Regions from separate parts of the Paenibacillus sp. LBL genome, predicted to be linked through region 3. Evidence: riboswitches for the same ligand, from Rfam matches in the RefSeq annotation. Region 3 holds a riboswitch; each other region holds the start of a gene.
What was found. A riboswitch is a leader RNA that binds a small molecule or an ion and turns the genes downstream of it on or off. The one in region 3 is predicted to bind cyclic di-AMP.

Region 1: it holds a riboswitch for cyclic di-AMP, as region 3 does, so the genes downstream of both, M2277_RS05885 (C40 family peptidase) here and M2277_RS20005 (TrkH family potassium uptake protein) in region 3, are expected to answer to the same signal.
Region 2: it holds a riboswitch for cyclic di-AMP, as region 3 does, so the genes downstream of both, M2277_RS29295 (3D domain-containing protein) here and M2277_RS20005 (TrkH family potassium uptake protein) in region 3, are expected to answer to the same signal.

What each region holds. Positions count from the first base shown of each region.
Region 1 is NZ_JARXYU010000002.1:137,562-144,573, reverse strand. Features, by position in the region: gene M2277_RS05905 (L-fucose isomerase) at 1-3, opposite strand, end outside; gene M2277_RS05900 (AraC family transcriptional regulator) at 205-1,062, shown strand; gene M2277_RS05895 (2Fe-2S iron-sulfur cluster-binding protein) at 1,335-1,721, opposite strand; gene M2277_RS05890 (stalk domain-containing protein) at 1,939-3,213, shown strand; gene M2277_RS05885 (C40 family peptidase) at 3,320-3,796, opposite strand; cyclic di-AMP (ydaO/yuaA leader) riboswitch at 3,800-3,933, opposite strand; gene M2277_RS05880 (hypothetical protein) at 4,197-4,724, shown strand; gene M2277_RS05875 (ROK family protein) at 5,126-6,079, opposite strand; gene M2277_RS05870 (copper homeostasis protein CutC) at 6,118-6,804, opposite strand; gene M2277_RS05865 (leucyl aminopeptidase family protein) at 6,836-7,012, opposite strand, start outside.
Region 2 is NZ_JARXYU010000025.1:9,463-16,474, forward strand. Features, by position in the region: gene M2277_RS29270 (tRNA1(Val) (adenine(37)-N6)-methyltransferase) at 1-692, shown strand, start outside; gene rsmI (16S rRNA (cytidine(1402)-2'-O)-methyltransferase) at 689-1,582, shown strand; gene M2277_RS29280 (AbrB/MazE/SpoVT family DNA-binding domain-containing protein) at 1,832-2,086, opposite strand; gene M2277_RS29285 (HD domain-containing protein) at 2,408-3,697, shown strand; gene M2277_RS29290 (TatD family hydrolase) at 3,792-4,556, shown strand; cyclic di-AMP (ydaO/yuaA leader) riboswitch at 4,763-4,977, shown strand; gene M2277_RS29295 (3D domain-containing protein) at 5,250-6,437, shown strand; gene rnmV (ribonuclease M5) at 6,632-7,012, shown strand, end outside.
Region 3 is NZ_JARXYU010000010.1:49,495-56,506, reverse strand. Features, by position in the region: gene sdhA (succinate dehydrogenase flavoprotein subunit) at 1-553, opposite strand, end outside; gene M2277_RS20020 (succinate dehydrogenase cytochrome b558 subunit) at 570-1,241, opposite strand; gene M2277_RS20015 (LysR family transcriptional regulator) at 1,721-2,638, shown strand; gene M2277_RS20010 (potassium channel family protein) at 2,673-3,347, opposite strand; gene M2277_RS20005 (TrkH family potassium uptake protein) at 3,364-4,704, opposite strand; cyclic di-AMP (ydaO/yuaA leader) riboswitch at 4,770-4,915, opposite strand; gene M2277_RS20000 (CPBP family intramembrane glutamic endopeptidase) at 5,205-6,893, shown strand; gene uvrC (excinuclease ABC subunit UvrC) at 6,865-7,012, opposite strand, start outside.

The DNA.
Region 1 (7,012 bases), on a different contig from region 3:
CATGTATGCCACGCCTCCCAATCAGGAATATGACCTCATTGTAAATTGATTCAGCGCAGAGGATAACCCACTATTTTGTTGTATCGGACCATAATTTCAGCAAGACAGTGAACCATTCCGGCTATTCATGTAAACGATTTCCGCATGATGAGCGTTATGCATTATAATGGATACAGGATGCTGCTTTCCAGGAGGGACGAGACCGTGCCAAAGATCGAAATCTCGCATAGCAAAAGCGATCAATTCCGCTTCATCAAAAATCCGCAGCTGCTGTTTGCCGGGCAAGTGGTGGACGAGGATTTTTTCTACGGGCCACCGCAAATTCACGATTTCTGTGAGATCCTCTATGTGGTTGAAGGACGCGGGGAATTCACCATCGCAGGAAAAGTATATGAACTCCGCAAAGGCGATGTTGCGATTTACAACCCCGGTGTCCCCCATGAGGAACGATCCATTACGGACGGTCCTTTTAAAGTAATCTATTGCGGCGTGGATTCGCTCCACATTGAAGGCGTTCCGCAAGGAATGCTGCTGCCGGCGTATGTCGAGCCGGTTATTTCCTGTGAGAAATACGCCTATAAAGTCGAAAGTTATCTTTCGGAAATCATCCGCGAATGTGATTCGCAGGTGCTGGGTTACGAAACGCTGAGCACGAACCTGCTCATGTCATTGATCACCGTGATCTATCGCATCGTGGATGTAAAGCATCAATTTCAATCCCTGAAGGGCAAGAATGAAATCGCGCTCCGGACCAAACAGTTCATCGACGCCAACTATACCCAAAGCATCAGTCTGAAGGACATCGCGGATACGATGTACGTCAGCCAGCATTATTTATCCCATCTGTTCAAAAAAGAGCTTGGCGATTCTCCCTTCAATTACTTGATATCCCGCCGGATTGAGGAAGCCAAGCGCCTGCTTGCCGATTCGGAAATGCCAGTGCATGAGGTGGCCTCACAAGTAGGCTATGGCAACGATAAATACTTCTCGATGTTATTCAAGAAAATTACCGGTCAAACGCCAAGTTCCTTCCGGGAACAGAACAAGCTGGCCTTGGAATAAAGGATTTACATGCGCAGACTATTTATATGAAGCCGTCTTTAAAGAACCTTAGTCCGGTGCTCAACTAGACTAGGTTCTTTGCATTTTTCTGGTAACGTTATGGATTTCCCTTGCGTGATATACCCCCTTTATTTTTTCACGATTAAAAAAGCATGCAAAGAAGGCCCGTTCCTCCTTATCGTTCAAGTTGGAATAAGCCTTTGAAAATTTCGCTCAGTGTATTGAATCTATTCTAATCTGCAACTCAAAAAATAGTCGCCAGATAATATCGTTCAAAAGTACGGAGCATGCCTGATTTTGATGGGACCCACCGCTTCGATACGGCTCTGACATCCCAAACGGTAGCCTTCCTCAATCTCTTCCGGATCAAGGCGCCCCTCTTCCGCAAGGTTCGGCTCGGACAAATATTGAATACCCTCCGCCACCATGCAGCGGCAGCGCGCGCAAGTCCCTCTTTTGCAAAAGGAGTTCCAATCCACGTCATTCCGCTCCGCAAGATCCAGCACGGTCATACCAAGAACAGGCGCCACATTACGCTGAATCTCTCGTCCCGTAAGCTCGATAATCAGATCCGGTACAGCCTCAATCGGTTCTCCTTCCGTACTCAACGATGTATCTCCGCGTTCATTACCCTTTTTATTCTTCCAGAATTTAAACACGCCGTTGTCCCCCTATGCATGTAATCATCAGGTTATGTATGAATTCCTGTATTTATTATACTTGAAAGTTTAAAAAATCAACATGCCTGCTCTTATCTATTCTATGACATCATGTAATTGGAACTCTATGAAAATTTTGCTATAATTGCATATGCTAGATTACCATTCCATGCAAGGCCAATCTACTATTATATGATGAGTTGGAGGAATACGGAGTATGTTACATAAACATGTAGGAAAAACAGCGGCCGCCACCGTTCTGGCCCTATCCTTGCTGGGTACTGCCACGAATATCAGTAATGCCGCCGCAGCACCGGTTATTGCGGTCATGCTGGATGATGTTCCACTGAAATTTGATGCTGCTCCGAGGATAGACAACGGTGTCACTTATGTTCCATTCCGGACCGTTGGCGAAGCGCTCGGAATTGAGATCACCTGGAACAGCAAGACGCAAACGGTGAAAGCGATCGGCAGCCTGAAGGGGCAAGCAACGGAGGTATTGCTGCAGGTGGGCAGTAAAACTGCAACCGTGAACGGGAAAAAAGTTACGCTCGCGGCACCACCAGTACAGCGGGAAGGGCGCGTGCTGATTCCGCTCAGCTCGTTCAGCAGCCAATTCGGTGTCGACGTGGGCTGGAACCAGGCTACGCGTACGGTTTCCCTGACATCTCCGCAGCGGGAGATGCATTTGAGAGCCTTCTATGCTCTAGAATCCTATCAGGAACGCGATATAATACCTTCCATGAACTCAGTCGCTTTCGGGTGGAGCCGCATCGACCGCGAAGGTCAATTTACGCTTGAGGGTAAAGAGTACCGCTTGCCTGCATCTGCCGGTGATGTAACGCCACAATCCATTGTGGCGGATGCAGCGGATCAGAACATTAAACCGCATCTTATGGTTTATGCTTTGGATGGTAATGGTGAACTGACCAAGGTTCTGAGTGACAGCACCCTTCGGCAGAAATCGATTGAGGGCATAACGACAGCCGTTACGGACAACGGCTTCGGCGGAGTTGTTCTCGATTTTGAAGGGCTCGGCTTTAAATTGGATGCAGGGCAGCAGCAGAAGCTGCTTAACGATTATGTCAAACAGCTGAAGGCTTCTTTACCGAAGGACATCTCCCTGTCATTGGCCGTGCCGCCATTGAACAGTGCCTATAAAGGCTATGATTACAAGACTCTTGCCTCCATAGCAGATGATCTCATCATTATGGCTTATCAGTATAACCCGGTCGGCACCAAATCGCAGGTACCCGAGCCTAACAGTCTTGTAGATCAGGCGATTCAGCTTGCACTCCAAGCGGGTGTTCCTAAACAAAAGCTCCTGCTCGGCATCAGCTTAAGCAGTGAAACTCCGTCTTCCGTAGATGATAAGCTGGGTCTCGCCAAGCGCTATGATCTAAAGGGAGCCGCCTTCTGGCGTCTGGGACTATTCCGGACTTATAATAATCAGATGGAAGGCGCTGTGAATGCTTCTGTTGTAAAGGAATAAAGTGATCAGGTCTAGCATCCCTCAATAAAAGAAAGCCTGACAAAGATGGATCTTTGTCAGGCTTTCTTAATATGTATTATACTTCCCGAAAAACTGCGTTTCTCAATTAGCTTGGACTGCCTACCAGTTTCGCATAGTTTTCTTGACTCAGTACACGACGCGCCGTTACATAACGCGGCTCATAATAAGAATCGCTAAGCTTGCTGATTCTTACACCCTTGCTGCTGGAAGCATGCGCAAATTGACCTTCGCCAATGTAAACTCCTGCATGCGAAATTCCGCTGCCGCTTGTATTGAAGAACACCAGATCTCCAACCCGCAGGTCTTCGCGATCCACATAAACCCCGGCTTTAGCCTGGCTTTGGGATGTGCGTGGAAGATCTATATCAAAATTTCTAAACATGTACAGTATAAATCCGGAGCAATCAAATCCACTGGTGGTCGTTCCGCCCCATTTATATGGAGTTCCTACCAATTGTTTCACTTGATGCTGAAAGTTCGGTTGTTGATCAGCAAATGCTGTTACGGCACCTGAAGAAAAAATAATTGCAGACCCAAGCAATGTGATGACAAATTTCTTCAAAATATGTTCTCTCCTTCGATGCCTACGGAGTTAGCTAAGGGTTCGGTTGAAGGTTCCCTATACTCTCTTTAGTACAAGAATAATTCACCCAAGACGGTTCCCCCGTTTTCACAAACGAAATTCGGCAAAAATTCATTAACATTTTGTAACTTCTCTTAATATAGTATACAAGCAAGGATGCTGTCAATAATATCCTAAGAATCTATCGTTTTATGTTACCCGCTGTCGGAATAATCGAATTTCGCAGCCTGATTTCTGTTAACAATCTCACATAGTCATGACAATTATGTAACTCTAGCGTATTCCTCTTACTCCATTTTCTTAAAACGTTTAGCAACTTTTTACAGGATCCTGCGTTTAACTATATCAGAAAAGAAATCATAGAGGTGATCCATTACGAATGAGTCAAATCACAATGGCTGAAGCTTTAGCCGTACGGGCAGCAATTCATCGTCTTATGAGCCAGCTGGCGTCGGAGCGTCTGAATAACAGCAGTACGATCATTGAAAAAGGAGAAACGGCTGAGTATCCCGCGCGGAGTGTAGATGTCATTACGGAAGAGATTGAATCGGCGGCGGCGGATTTCAGAAAACTGGATTTGCTGATGGCCCTCTCCAACACAACGCAGACGATCTCCTGGAATGGTTCCGACATAACGATCATGGAAGCAATCGAGCTGGCGAAACACATTCGCGGTGATATCGGACAGCTTGCACACCTCGGCTCTCGCAAGAAGCTTGAGCGTCAAAGCAGCCGGGGAAGCGGAGACAACGCCACGACGCTGTTCAACGTCGCTCTGTATGATCCTGAAGCTTATCAGGCGGCAGCGCGCAAGAAGGAACGCGAGGTAACCAAACTCTCGTCACTGATAGAACATGCCAATCATAACGCAATAATATCGTTTGACGCATCGAAGTATATGGGGTAACGGCAGCCGCCGGCTCCAAGCCTACAGGTATTCCTCACGTGCGGGTTTGGAGCCGGCGGTTACCGCCGGCGGGCGGGAAAGTGCGGGCAACCGCTTGTTTGTCGGATACAAACAAACCATAAGAAAACCAAAAAGTCGAATCCTATGCACAAACGGATGACGGTTTACGGTTCACACTTATCACTCATTACATGTGACGGACTCCCCAATAGCAAAAAAATGATCGCCCCGTTTCCCGCTTCCCTGATACATAATGAAAGCCGCCCTTCTATGGGCGGCTTTTTTATAACTACTGGCTATAAGACCCGTCTAATTCCAATTCTATTTCCCTGCCAAATGATCTCTATCTAAGCTTTATTCCATCCACTGCTCTATCCACTACCCAAGCATTAAATTTGTCATCACCGGAACAAGGCTGCGGCACCAACCAGACCCACATCATCCCGCAGACCGGCCGGAACGATCTCGTACGTGCCTAAATAGGACGGCATGACCAGTTTATCTGTCATTTCCCGCAGCTGCGGGAACAGCAGCTCTCCTGCTCTGCTGACACCTCCGCCAATTACGAGGCGGTCCGGGTTGAAGCTGTGAATGACATTAACCAGACCTAGTGCCATGTAATAAATAGCACGGTCGATGACCTCCACCGCTACAGGGTCCTGAAGACGCTTAGCTTCAAATACGTGCTTTGCATTCACTCCCCCATCCGCTGCAGCCAGCTCTCTGATCACGCTCGGCTGATCGAGCATCCGCTGGGACGCTGCATGGCCGATCGCTGTCCCCGAGGCAAATACCTCCCAGCAGCCATGACTTCCGCAATTGCATCTGGGACCGCTCGGATCGATGATATGATGCCCGAGTTCGCCTGCAAAAGAATTACTGCCCAGAAACAGCTTGCCGTCCAGCACGATTCCTGAACCAATGCCTGTACTCAGCGTCACATACACCATGTTAGTTGAACCTCTGCCGGCTCCTCTTACATATTCCCCCCACGCGGCTGCATTGGCGTCGTTCAGCACCTGAACTTCCGTATGCAGCTCACGCTCCATCCAAGCTTTGAGGGGGACATTGGTCCATTCCGGCAAATTCGTTCCATGAATGACAATCCCCTCTCGGCTATTCACTGTGCCTGGTGAGGCCATCCCTACCCCTCGAAGCGGATGGCCGCCCGACACACTGCGGATCATGGCCGTAATTCTGCCGACCACCTCCTCCGCCGTCTGTGCGCCGGCGGTTTCCATCTGCTCCCGGTTCAGCAGCTGTCCTTCGGAATCAAAGAGCGCTGCCGCGATCTTTGTACCCCCAAGGTCAACGCCAACCACAAATTCTTGCTGTTTATTCCATTCGGTTTGCAATTTTTGTTCACCTGTTTCCGATAGGTTTGCTACTACTTCTATTGATGTATGCTGTCTGCCAGCGATCTCAATTCAATCGGATCAATGGGCTTCAGCCCTGACCGACCATATCGAACCGCCGAGCCGAAATGCACCTCGCTCACACCGGTCTGATCGATAAATTCACGAATAATTTCCCATTTCAGGCCATTGCCGGCCAATATCTTAAGCTCGCTGCCTTTGGTTTGTTCCACAAGCTCCCGAATTCTCGGAATTGCTTGTGGCGCTGGCTGGGGCCCTCCCGATGTCAGTACACGGGTAACGGACGGGTATTTCAGCAGCGTACGCAGACCTTCGAACTGATCCTCCAGCTCATCAAAAGCACGGTGGAAGGTGACCTGCATGCTGCCCGTCCATTCCAGCATGTTGGCCAAGGAAACCTCGTCAATCTTCCCATCCGGTGTCAACATGCCCAGCACTACGCCGGCTGCCCCGGCCTTGCGGATCGCCTTGACCTCCGCCGTCATGGTTGCTATATCGTGTGTGCTGTACACAAAGGACCGACTGTGTGGTCTTACCATCACATGGACAGGAATTTGAACAGCCTTCACAACCTCTTCAACGAGACCGATTCCAGGCGTAAGTCCGCCCTCGGTTATGGCCGTAATTAATTCCAGACGGTCCGCACCATTCTGCTCTGCGGTGATGGCATCATCCACGCAAGTTGCGATAATTTCTAGAAGCATCATCGTCACTCCTCATCTGAAGTTCTGTTCTCTATGTCTTGAGAAACTGCTTCTCCACATAATCTGCCAACAATCTGGCGCCATAGCCGGTGGCTCCCGCAGCGGAATAGGGAAACTCCCGTTTATACTGCACGGTGCCTGCCATATCGATGTGCACCCATTTCATGGACTCGGCTACAAAATGGCGGATGAACAGCGCAGCCGTTAT
Region 2 (7,012 bases), on a different contig from region 3:
AGAGCGAGGAGGTTTTCAGCTTCTCCATGGACGCGGTCCTGCTTGCCAGGTTTGCCAGCGTACCACGGCGGGGCCGCATTTTGGATATGTGCACGGGGAACGGAGTTGTACCCATTCTGCTGTCGACACGTACGGGTGCACCGATTGAAGGCATCGAGATACAACCCAGACTGGCCGATATGGCTAGACGGAGTGTAACGATGAATGGTCTACAGGAGCAGATCACGATACATGAAGGCGATCTGCGGGAGCTGTACAAGGAAAAAGGGTATGGAGCCTATGACCTGATTACGGTGAATCCGCCTTATATGCCGATGAATGGCAGTGACTTAAAGCTGAATGAGCATCAAGCGATTGCAAGGCATGAAATCCACTGCACGCTTGCGGAAGTGATTGAAGCCTGTGCGAAGCTGCTGCGCCAGGGCGGGAAGATGAGCATGGTTCACAAGCCGCTGCGTTTGGCGGAGATTATTACCCTGATGAGCAAATACCGGATTGAACCGAAAGTCATCCGTTTTGTCCATCCGCGTGTAGATATGGAGGCCAACATGGTGCTCATAGAAGGCATTCGGGATGGGAAGCCGGAGGTACGGTTGAAGCCTCCGCTGATTGTGTATGACGAGCAAGGAAATTACGGCCCGGATTTCATGGAAATTTACTACGGATCACATGAGGATGAGACTAAAGAATGAGAAATATCGTGCAACAGAGTTATGCAACTCGGGACGAGGGAAGCCCGGGTTCACTTTATTTGGTGGCGACGCCGATCGGTAATTTAGAGGACATGACGTACCGTGCGGTGCGGATTCTCCAGGAATGCGACATTATCGCAGCGGAGGATACGCGGCAATCGCGTAAGCTGCTGACGCATTTCGAAATTCCGTCCAAGCCGATGTTCAGTTATCATGAGCATAATAAGGCGGCGAGCGGTCCTGAAATCATACGCTATATAATAGAAGGAAAAAATGTGGCACTCGTCAGCGATGCCGGTCTGCCGGCCATTTCAGACCCTGGTACGGACCTGGTTTCACTGGCCATTGAAGCGGGAATTTCCGTCATTCCAATCCCGGGGGCCAATGCTGCACTTTCCGCCTTAATCGTCTCGGGTCTGCCAACCGAACGGTTTACCTTTATCGGCTTTTTGCCGCGGGAACGCAAGGATATCGTGGAGCAGCTGCAGGCACTGCAATCGGCGCAGGGAACGCTGTTGTTCTATGAATCCCCGCATCGTGTGAAGAAAACGCTGGAGATCCTGCAAGAGGTACTGGGAAATCGGAAGGTGACCCTCGCACGCGAGTTGACCAAACGATATGAGGAATTTCTACGCGGAAGCGTGACAGAGTGCCTGGAGTGGCTTACGGAACATCCTCCATTGGGTGAATATTGTTTGGTGGTAGAGGCGGGCAGTGCAGAGGAAGAGCTTCGGGAGAAAAATGCCTGGTGGCAGGAGCTTTCGCTGGAGGAGCATGTAGAGCATTATGAGCGGAAAGGATTAAGCCGGAAGGATGCAATGAAAAAAACCGCGGGTGATCGCGGTGTATCGAAGCGGGATATATATAACGCGTTATTAGCAGATTCATGACCACCCATACCTGGCGCAGGGGGATAGCCAAATAGCCCACAAAGTAGAGCCTATGCTTTGATGATTATTTTAAAAACTTTGCTGGGACCCGTAAAGGATTGAAGAATGGCTTGCATTTCACTGAAAACTTTCTTTAATCTCAAAAAAAGACCCTCCTGCGGCCGGGTTCAAAGCCGAGGAAGGTGCCAAGGAGATATGAAAAAGGTTAGAATTAACAAAGTGTAATAATGCTATTATATACTAAAAATCTTAATTTGTCACAGGTGTAGGGATTTCCGAGATACATTCATGGCAAACAATTTTACCCTTGAAGTAAGTGACATTCTCAGCGTTACCACAGAAGATGCAGGCAGGCTCATATTTCTTAAGCATGATGCGTTCGCCGTCTACATAAATCTCCAATGCGTCTTTCTCACCAATTCCGAGCGTACGGCGTAACTCAATTGGAATGACGACCCGTCCAAGCTCATCGACTTTCCTTACAATTCCTGTTGATTTCATCATAACTTATAAATGCCCCTCTCGCCATAATTTAAAAAAGTCATAATTCGACATAGTTCTAGTTTTTATGTTATTTATAGTACCAACGATTCCCAAAACAGTCAACCTATATTTTTGAAAAATCGGAACCTATTTACGAAAGTATAGTGAACAAAACCCTTGTATAACAAAGGAATTACCATAATCGAACCAATTATTGTTGCAATTTTCTATTTGTCGATTTGGAAAGCGCGTTTTTACCTTATTCGACATTGTTCGACATTAGTTGTCAAAAGAAGTGTTAAACGGCCATATCCACATCAAAATGATAAGGAGATGAGATGGATGCATTCCCCAATATCGGAAGAAAAAGTGTTCAAGGATCCAGTCCACAATTATGTTCATGTGCAGGACGATATCATATGGAGGTTAATCAATACGCCGGAATTCCAGCGGCTCCGCCGGGTCAGGCAGCTTGGGACCTCTTACCTGACTTTCCACGGAGCGGAGCACAGCCGATTCTCTCATTCTCTGGGTGTCTATGAAATTACGAGAAGAATCATCTCTCAATTCGAACGGAGAGGGTATTCTGACTGGCCAGCCGAGGAACGGCATGTGGCTCTCTGTGCGGCGCTGCTGCATGATTTGGGACACGGGCCTTTTTCCCACTCTATAGAAGAAGCCTTCAATATGAACCACGAGGATTGGACATGCCGGATACTGCTTGGTGATACTTGTGTTAACAAGGTTCTGCAGGAGCTTGGGGCAGATTTTCCGGAGAAAGTGGCTTCCGTCATTAACAAGACGTATGATAAGCCGATTGTCATGAACCTGGTAACCAGTCCGCTTGATGCAGACCGCATGGATTACCTGCTGCGGGATGCGTATTATACGGGAGTGAATTATGGGACCATTGACATCGACCGGATATTGCGGATGCTGCGGCCGTTCCGTGACCGCGTGGTGGTCAAGGAATCCGGCATGCACGCCGTGGAGGATTATCTGATGTCGCGGTACCAAATGTACTGGCAGGTGTATTTTCATCCTGTCACCCGAAGTTCGGAGATCATCTTGCGTCAAATTTTTCGTCGTGCAAAAGAGTTGCATGACAACGGGTACGCTTTCCGGTTTATGGTCGAGCCGCTTCCGGCCCTGTTTGAAGGCAATATCGGTGTAAATCAATACCTGCGCCTGGATGAAGCACTTATTCAGACGGCATTTCTGCAATGGACCGAGGAGGAAGACAAGCTTCTTGGCGAATTATGCGGCCGTTTCATGCACCGGAAGCTCTATAAATATGTAGAAATCGACAATATCGATTTGGAGACCATCGACGGGATACGCCAAGCGTTTCGCGATGCGGGGCTGCATCCGGAATATGACCTGGAGATTGATTTTCCAACCGATCTTCCTTATGATAAGGTTCATTCTGATATGCCGCTTAACGAGAAGCAGATCCTGCTTCTGGATCGGCATGATGAGCTGCGGGAAATTTCCGAGGTGTCCGATATTGTACGCTCTATCAGCGGCATTCATAAAGGGCGATATCATCTTTATTTTCCGGAGGAGAAGGTGTATCCGCTACTGGAGCAGATGCCGGAGAAGATAGGTGAGATTTTTAAGCAGCAGAATTAACTTGGTGATCAGGACAACCGCAGCATGATGGGTATAAGCAGTGCTGCAGGAAAATATACGACAAGGAAACGACAGGAAAGGAGAGGGTAATATCATGCTGTTCGACACGCATACTCATCTGGATGCTCCCCAATTCGACGAGGACCGGGAGGAAACCATCGCGCGGGCGCTTGAAGCCGGCGTGAGCCGGATGATTAACATCGGATTTAACCGGGAGACCATACCGACCACGATGAAGCTGGCAGAGAACTATGACTTTATATATGCAGCGGTAGGCTGGCATCCTGTAGATGCCATCACCATGGAGGATCAGGATCTGGATTGGATCGCCTCCCTATGCAGTCATGAGAAGGTGGTGGCTATCGGGGAGATTGGTCTGGACTATTATTGGGATACATCCCCAAAAGAAGTACAGCATCAAGTATTCCGCCGCCAAATCGGACTGGCTCGGGAACTGAACATGCCCATTGTCATCCATAACCGGGATGCACATGAAGATATCGTAAAGATTCTGAGGGAGGAAAAAGCCGCTGAGGTCGGCGGTGTAATGCACTCCTTCTCCGGGAGCTGGGAAACGGCCAAAATGTGTCTGGATATGGGATTCCATATTTCATTTGGAGGACCGATTACCTTCAAGAATGCGAAGCAGCCTAAAGAGGTATTGGCGCAGGTTCCACTCGATCGATTATTGATCGAAACGGACTCGCCTTATCTGACCCCCCACCCCTTCCGCGGGAAGCGAAATGAGACCGCTTATGTAAAATTAGTGGCGGAGACCGCAGCCGAGATTAAGGGCATGTCCTTAGAGGAATTGGCCCAAATTACCACCAAAAATGCACTGGAACGATTTGGCATTTAACGAAATTGAGAGCAAAAGCGATGAAAAAGAGAGCATTTTCGATTAATTAAAGTTTTTTAATCAGAAAAGGCGTTGATATTACAATATTTTAACCATTTACATCAGAAAATGTGGTTGATTGTTGCTTTACAACCTGCATGTAAACAGGATATCATCTTTTCAGTGATAAGAAGCTGCGATGTGCAGATCGCCAGCCGAATATTTCATGAACCGTCTCGCTTAATCTCCGAAATTCTGGAGAACGGGGGAACCGATACCGCCGTGCATACAGGTCTGAATGCACCAAGCCGTATTTGATTTCTTTATCGGGTCTTTGGGGTGAATTTGAAGGATCTCGCCATGAGCGGGTATCCGGATATAGGGCGTCTCTCTTACGTCCGAACCCGACAGCTAACTCCGTAAGCGAAATAAGAGGGGAAATCTCGTGCATACCATTTCCATGATTCTAATCATCAGGAAGCCACGTTAGAGCCTCTAGTACTCTTTCAATGGCTTTCTTTTATTTTTGAATAATGGTGAAGGGATCATCATACTCTTGGTAATCAGGAGGTGGTGGTAGATGGACGGGAAGACGGGAATTGACGCAGGGTGTTAGATAGATAGCAGGGCGCCTTGTGAGAATAATTGCTATAGTCACGTCAAATGCATTCATGCGTTACTGAAGACGGCGGGACTATGAAGGAGGATGGAATAGTGGGCATTTTTCAACCTGAAGAAACCCATGAATCACAATCATCCAGCATGTCTTACGCATTGAGATGGAAGCATGACAATTTGCGTCAATTGATGTTGCTCGGCACGATGGGAGCCGTTACGGTATCACTTCTCGTTTCGTTGATTGTACATGATCAGACAGGCAAGGAAGTTCAGCTTGTGGTCGATGGTCGTGTCACCACAGTAGAAACACGTGGATCATTGCTGCAGGAATTGCTGGATGAGCAAGCGATCACGTTGAGCCCAGAGGATCAGATTTCGATGCCTCTAAACGGTGCGATCCAGGACGGCGACCGGATCATCATTGAACGGGCAGTTCCAGTCAAGGTTACAGTTGGCAGCAAAACCAAAACCATATTTACATCCCAGGATACGGTTGATCATGTACTGAAAGAAGCTGGCATTACGATCCAGGGTGAAGATATAGTACAACCGGCACAGCATACGAAACTTACCAGCGATATGAGTATCAACGTCGTGCGCGTTACGAAACAAAACGTTAAGGAAACAGAAGACCGGGAATTTCGTGTGATTAAGACAGCCGATCCATCGCTCGAAAAGGGTGACAACCGCGTGATTCAGCGGGGTGAGTCCGGCATCATGGTAAATCACTATGAGAAGGTCTATCACGATGGCAAGCTGGTTTCCAAGACCAAGGTTTCCCAGGAGATTGAGCGCAGAACGAAGGACAAAATTATTGCTGTAGGCACGAAAAAAGTGGAGAAACCCGCTATTGCTCAAGTGGCAGCCACCGATGTGAAAGCAACACCGGCTAAACTCTCCGGCACGAAAAAGGTAACAACCGCCAAAGCGGTGGAGAATAATGTGGCTTCTCGGGCAGGCGTTGATTTTAAATACAAAAAGGTATTGAACAACGTGTCGATGACGGCGTATTCTGCCGAGCAGCAAGGAATCGGCACTCGGACAGCATCCGGAACACGTGTGACGGAAGGTCGGACGATTGCGGTAGATCCTAATATCATCCCCATCGGATGGTGGGTGTATATTGAAGGCATCGGCTTCCGTCGTGCGGAAGATACGGGCGGTGCCATCAAAGGAAATAAAATTGATGTTTATTACGATTCGTTGAAATCCGCCATGAATTTCGGACGTAAAAGCGGCCGTACTGTTTACGTGATCGGTCCGGTTAAACCTGAATTGAACTAAACGAATGAATTCCAATTTACAATGCCATTCTAATGCTATACTATTTAGCTTATAATAAATGATGATGAAGAAGAGGGAATCTTTCCTCTTCTTTTGTTTTGTAAAAAACGAGTAATAATATAAGGCCTATGGGGCTTGAAGCTGACCATTCGCTGTACAAGCCGGCCTTGCTTGGAAAGGAAGAGAGCAATCGCATGATTAAAGAAGTAATCGTTGTGGAGGGCAGGGACGACACGGTAGCCATTAAACGGGCCGTGGACGCGGATACGATCGAAACGGGCGGTTCTGCCATCAATAAGCAAATCCTTAAACGCATCGCGCTTGCCCAGGAGCGCAGAGGCGTTATTATATTAACGGACCCCGATCATGCAGGAGAGCGGATTCGGAAAATCGTGGAGCAGGGCGTGCCAGGCTGCAAACACGCCTTCATTCCGGAAGAGGACGCTACCCGAAAAGGGGATATCGGCGTTGAGAACGCCTCTCCTGAGGCCATTTTGCGTGCGCTGGAGCGGGTCCACACCTCCTTCGAGGGCAGAGAGAGCCTGATCAGTCTGGAGGACATGATGGAGGCCGGT
Region 3 (7,012 bases):
CCTTGATCTCCATCGTGCGCAGATCCTGGGCAGCAATACCGCGGCAGATGCCTTCGTCGTCGATGATTGCGTTCAGGAACTCCCAGTTCTCGTATTTCGTAACGAGACCGGCGGTTTCCCAACGGCGAACCTGCTCATCAAGCGCATACAGCAGCTGCTGACCTGTCGTGGCGCCAGCGAACGCAGTACGGTGGCGCTTCGTTCCACCGAAACGGCGGAAATCGAGCAGCCCTTCCGGGGTACGGTTAAACATAACGCCCATGCGGTCCATGAGGTGGATAATGCCAGGAGCCGCTTCACACATCGCTTTTACAGGTGGCTGATTCGCCAGGAAGTCGCCGCCGTATACCGTATCGTCAAAGTGCTCCCAAGGAGAGTCACCCTCGCCCTTGGTATTAACAGCTCCATTGATTCCGCCTTGCGCACACACGGAGTGAGAGCGTTTAACAGGTACAAGTGAGAATAGATGAACGTGAGCCCCGGCTTCTGCCGCTTTGATGGTTGCCATCAACCCGGCAAGGCCGCCGCCCACTACAATAATATTAGATGCCATTTTTCGTTCACTCCCCTTAACTTAAGACTGTCTTAACTACATCGATCGCTGCTGTTGCCGCCGCTTGGAACTCAGAACTGCGGAATGCAGTCATAGCAAGAATAAACAGCACGCTCATCAGCACGAACAAGCCCATGCAGATGTAAGTAGATACCTTCTGCGCGCGCGGACCGACGGTGATGCCCCAGCTGACGAGGAACGCCCACAGGCCGTTTGCGAAGTGGAAGGTTGCTGAGACTACACCGATAACATACAGAATAAACAGCACGGGGTTGTTCATAATGTTGTGCATCGTGGCGCCCAGATCATCATGCGTGATTTTGCCGATGATGATTTGGAAACGCGTATCGTACATATGCCAGATAACGAATACAAACGTAATAACCCCGGTGACACGCTGGATAGTAAAGCGAATATTGCGCTCATAACTGTAGTTCCCTACGTTATTTTTGGCCTGATAAGCAATGTACAGACCGTAGATGCCATGATAAAACAATGGCAGCCAGATCAGGAACAGCTCGAGGAAAAAAACGAGCGGCATGCTGTTCAGGAAATGCACGGCCCCCTCAAAGCCCTTCTTTCCGCCCTCGAAAGCCTTAAAGTTGGAGATCATATGGCTGATCAAGAATGCTCCCAGCGGTATGACACCAAGTAAGGAATGTAGCTTTCTGGAATAATACCCTTTCATTAGTTGACGTTCCCCTTTCCAATGTGCAGCGTTTTCATTTTCAATCTTTCCTATTTTCAGAACAATTACACTTTCCCTGTCCTAAAGAGGTTGTTCAAAAAGCCCGCTTGGGATCGCGAAGTGAATCAAGAAGCCACTCGGCATCGAATCTTGAATTCAGCCGCGCCTTCCGGTGCAGCGTACCCAAACTTCCAGCTGCGCACCTGACGTCCCTGGCTTCATCCAATCTAAGCGTTTTGAAGAAACGCACACCGGCAGCACAAGCCTCAGTATTGAAAACCGACCTCTTTGAACGCGGACTCGAACCGTTTCAACGACAAAAAGCTGCCTATTTCTGCAATAGTGTGAACAACTTGTGTCATGTCTCATGTTACTCCTTTTTTTCTTATAATGGAATTGCAATATAATTATTAATCGTTATAATCTATACGCATAAGCAATTATTTGCACGTATGTCTATTTTATATAGGAGGAATTTCATGTTCGAGGAACTGGACATGTTTGCCGTCGTTGTAGAGCAATCCAGCATTAACCAGGCGTCCAAGCTGCTTAATTTGTCACAGCCAGCCCTGTCCAGAAAAATAGCGAAGCTTGAGGATCAGCTCGGACTGCAGCTTTTTAACCGCCGCGGCAAACGCCTGGAGCTCACCTCCATCGGTCAGATTGTGTACACCTTTGCCCTGGAGCAGCGGCAGCAGCAGCTCAAATTCATGCAGACTTTGGCCCATTACCGGGAGGGCGACCAAATATCGATCAATCTGGGTGCCAGCCTGACCACCCTTCAGACGACGCTGCCCCCGCTGGTCAATGCATTCATGGAGCGCCATCCTGCAGCCGAAATCAAGCTGATTACCGGCAAAACCCATGAAATCGTTTCGTATGTAAGAGATAAGCGGGTGGATGTCGGCATCGTTGCCTCCTCAATCAACCAGCCCGGCCTAAACTGCATTCCGCTGTTTGATGACCACTTGGAGCTTGTCATTCCCTCATCGCACCCGCTGGCTGACATCGAAGACGTCGGAATCGAGCAGCTCCAAGGACTGCCAATGATTATCTTCTCCACCGGAACGTGGTACCGCAAGCTGACGGATGACCTGTTCCACCGCTGGGGCATTATGCCGGATATTCGAATGGAAATTGACTCCTTCGAGGCGATCGTCCGTTTGATTCCTACCTGCAAAGCGGCAGCGCTTCTGCCCAAGTCGTATCTCCGTCCGCAGTTATTATCCGATAACGGACTGGTCGACATTCATATTCCCGCACTCATCGAAACCCGTCGAACGACGTCGCTGATTTACGGCCAGGCCTCGGAGCTCAGCAAAGCGGCCAGCAGGTGGATTGATGAGACAGAAATTCTGTTCCGGAGACTGGAAGAGGAAAAATCAAAAAAAACCTGACAGCGTTCATAGTCGTCAGGTTTTTCTTCTATATTTATTTCTCAAGCATGTTCACGACTTCAGATTCAAAGCGGTCTACGTTATCATTGGATCCGATAACGACCATAATATCGCCCGAGTTCACCACGTCCATGGCGGTCGGAGCCACAATAATGCCGGTTTGCTTATTCAGGGCTACCACGCTTACGCCATAACGAACCCTCGTATTCAGCTCGCTCAGTGTTTTTCCGTCCATGCAGTCCGTAACCGTCATCTCCACAATCAAATAGTCCTTGGATAATTCGATATAGTCAAGCAGGTTCGGCGTAACGAGCTGGTGAGCTACCCGAATGCCCATATCCCGCTCCGGAAAGATGACCCGGTCCACGCCCAGCTTCTCCAGAGCCCGGCCATGCAGGACCGAAATGGCCTTGGCCACTACCGTGGTAACACCAAGCTCTTTCAACAAGATGGCGGATAAAATACTCATCTGGATATCATTCCCGATTGCAACAATCCCACAATCGAAGTTGCGGATCCCGAGTGATTTAAGCACCTCTTCATCTGTAGCATCCGCGACCACCGTATGTGTCAGCAGCTCGCTCATATCCTCGACAACCTCTTCGTTCCGGTCGATGCCGAGCACCTCATATCCCTGTTCCATCAGTTCAAGCGCCAGGCTGGAGCCAAATCGTCCTAAACCGATAATTGCAAATTGCTTTGGTTTCATGTCTCTCCTATACTCCTTATCCAATAATCATTTTGCCTTCCGGATGACGATATAATTCTTTACCCTTTTTCGGCCCTAGTGCATAAGCAAGTGTCAGCGGACCCAATCGTCCTGCAAACATCGTAATACTAATCAATATTTTGCCGAACACGGTCAGATCAGGCGTTAAGCCCATCGAGAGCCCCACCGTACCGAACGCGGACGTTGTTTCGAACAGGATTTCCAGGAACTCCCCTTCCTCTGTCGTGGACAGAATCATGGAGACCGCAAGAACGAGCAGCAAGGCGAGAAGTGCGATGGTTAACGCCTTCAGTACCCGCTCCTGTGCAAGCCGATAACGGAACATGACGATGTCGTCGCGTCCCCGCATCATGGCGATGACCGCACCAACCATTATGGTAAACGTCGTTGTTTTGATACCGCCCCCGGTTGATCCGGGAGATGCGCCGATAAACATGAGAATCACGATGAAAAACTGTGTGGCCTGCCTTAGGCCCGTAATATCTATAGTATTCGCACCCGCTGTGCGCGGCGTTACAGATTGGAACAACGCTCCTAAGAACTTCCCGCCCCAATTGAGGGAGCCGAGCGTTCGCGGATTGGTGAATTCAAATATGAGAATAACGATAAATCCGAGCAGCAGCAGCGCTCCTGTCATAGAGAGCACCACCTTGGAATGCAATGACAGTCTCCGCTGTTTCCGAAAGTCAATCAGATCAGACAATACAATGAAGCCAATACCGCCTGAAACAATCAAAAACATCACGACTACGTTTACCACCGGATCGTATACATACCCGGTCAAGCTTCGAAAATCGCCAAACAAATCGAAACCGGCATTGTTGAACATGGTCACCGCATGAAAAACACCGTAATATATCGCTTTTCCGATCGGCATATCAAACGCCCACCGGATAGACAGCAGTACAGCGCCACAAGCCTCAATCACGAGTGAGTATAACAATACTCTGCGAATCAGCCTTACGATGCCTTCCATCGAGGATTGATTCATCGCCTCCTGCAGGACAAGACGATCCTTGAGGGAAATTCGCCGTTTGAGGACCAGGGCAAACAAAGTAGCCATCGTCATGAAGCCGAGCCCGCCAATCTGAATCAGCAGCATGATCACGATCTGACCGAAAGAACTGAATGTTGTCCCTGTATCCACCACAACCAGACCCGTCACGCACGTTGCTGATGTCGAAGTGAACAATGCATCAATAAATCCAAGCGGCTCGCCGGTTCTACTGGAAATCGGCAGCATTAACAATGCAGCCCCGATGAAGATAATGGCCGCAAAACCAAGCACGAGAATCTGCGGCGGGGACAACCTGAGCCATTTTAATTTGGAGTTCAATCCGTCACCTTCTTAAAAAAAGTCAAAGAAAAAAGACACTGGAAAACGCAGTGCCCCTTACGGTCTGGTTCCTGTGCTGCAGCCTACGAGGTTAGCTGACGGATTCGGGCATTTCCACAGGTCGCCCTATTCATTATTCTATAGAATAATGAAATTCACCCCAATTACATGGTTCCCCCATTTTCAGTACGAAATTCGGCTGGAATATTCGGTTCCTTGAAGCATGATGTGATTATAACCCAATCCGGTACGTAACCCAACGCCGTTTTTCACCCAAAAAGTCTTTAAAAGAGCTCGAATTGGGCATATTCAAGAATACAAGCGTATGGTTCTCTAACATTTTCGAAACCTTTCATTCATTTTCATCGTTTTATTTCATTATTACCAAATTGGGATAAGCTGCTTATCCCTTTCATATCTATGTTATATTGGCTCTATGCGTTCTTCATCAGGCAGCTCTAATACCCAGTGGAGTATCAACTTTCCAGAGGAGGAAATTCATGAATCGTGCAAGAGAGCCTTTGAGGCTGAAGCCCAACTTGAAGCAGCTCATCGCGCCTGCCGCAGTTGGCCTGATTTTGTTCCTGTTATTTCAGGTATTTCCATCAGCCAATACGGATTCTACCGAGATGTCCACTCCGGATATTATATCCAAAGCACAAGCCCAGCAAGCCGCTTCCAGGTTCGCGCAGGAGCACTTGCAGTTCGCCGCTGCGGAAGCTGAGGAGACATTGATTACATATCAATCCAAATCGGAGCTTTACGGATATTTAGCGAGGGAAAAGAAACTCTCGGAGTACAACAAAACCTTTGAGGCCAAATATCCCTATGACGTATACCGCGTTCGCTTCAGCGAGCCGGGAGGCGATGCCCTCAATGTGGACGTGCATATGCAGAATTCCGGCATCGTCGGGTTCTCGTATGATTTTGCCCGCTCCAGTTATGACCGGATTGAACTGAACAAGGGTAAAGTGCAGAAACAAATGCTCCTTGTCGTAGAGGACGGCATGACTTTGACCGATAAGCAGCAGCTTGCCGAGCCTTGGCTCAAGCGTGCAGGCTACGATATTTCGCATCTGAAGCTGGTTACGCGGGAAGGAGAACCCCGGCTGAAGTACGTGGATCCGGAAACCAAGATCGGCGATTCCGTGCTGGAGCTGCGCTTCACCTTCGAGCACGGGAAATTACGCTCCTATGAGCCATCCTTCTCGATTCCGGCTGCGCATTCCGCTTATGTTAACAAGCAGACTCAAGATGCAACACTGCTGACGCTGGCGGGTTACGGTTTGTTTACCCTGATTCTTGGCATACTTGCCATTGTGTACAGTGTGAAGACCAGAGCTTACACCTCGTTTAAACGCGGCTTGTTCCTATCGGCGCTGCTATTCGTTATTCAAATGCTGAATACGTACAATCTGGTACCCGTGTTCAAATCCGAGGGCATGTCTTCTACCGGCATTCTCGGCATGATGATATTCTATGCGGTCTATTCACTCATCTTCTCCGCGCTGCTCTACTTTTCCCTGGTCGGGGGCAACGGGCTGTGGCAAAAAGAAGACGGCCTTAACCCATGGCCGCGGGCCAAGGAAGCCGGGTATGGACGTTATGTGCTGGATAGCATGAAGCTGGGGTATATGTGGGCGTTCATTCTGCTCGGAGTTCAATCTCTGATCTTTATTGTTCTTGGTCTTACCTTGAATACATGGTCCACAACCGATGCCACGCAATCGCCTTACAATATGCTGTATCCATGGCTGTTCCCTTTGATGGCCTGGTTTGCAGGCATATCGGAGGAAGCCGTATACCGGCTGTTTGGTATTAAAATGGTGAAGAAAATCGTTCGCAATACCTTTGTGGCAAGTTTGATCACCTCGCTCATCTGGGCGCTGGGGCATACGCTTTATCCGATATACCCTGTGATCTCGAGGCCTATCGAGCTGGTCATCATCGGCTTGCTGTTCAGTTACATCTTCTTGAAATACGGGTATCTCGCGGCCATGTTCTCCCACGTCATCTTCAACAGCATTCTGATGGGCCTCAGCCTCGTTATGCTCAAGGATACCGCCAACTTACTGATCGGGGTGTTCTACATGGTGCTGCCGGGAATTGTTGCATATTTGATATACCGTTTCAATCCGACAAAAAAAGAGAAGCCGTATGTTACGACTCCTCCTCACGAAGTGCATTAAGAATTTGCGTTGCTAATTTTTCACCTATGGAAAGGGGCTTGAAGTCTTCGACTGAAGCCTCTTTTATTTTTTTGACCGAGCCAAAATGCTTCAGCAGCAGCTTGCGGCGCTTCTCCCCT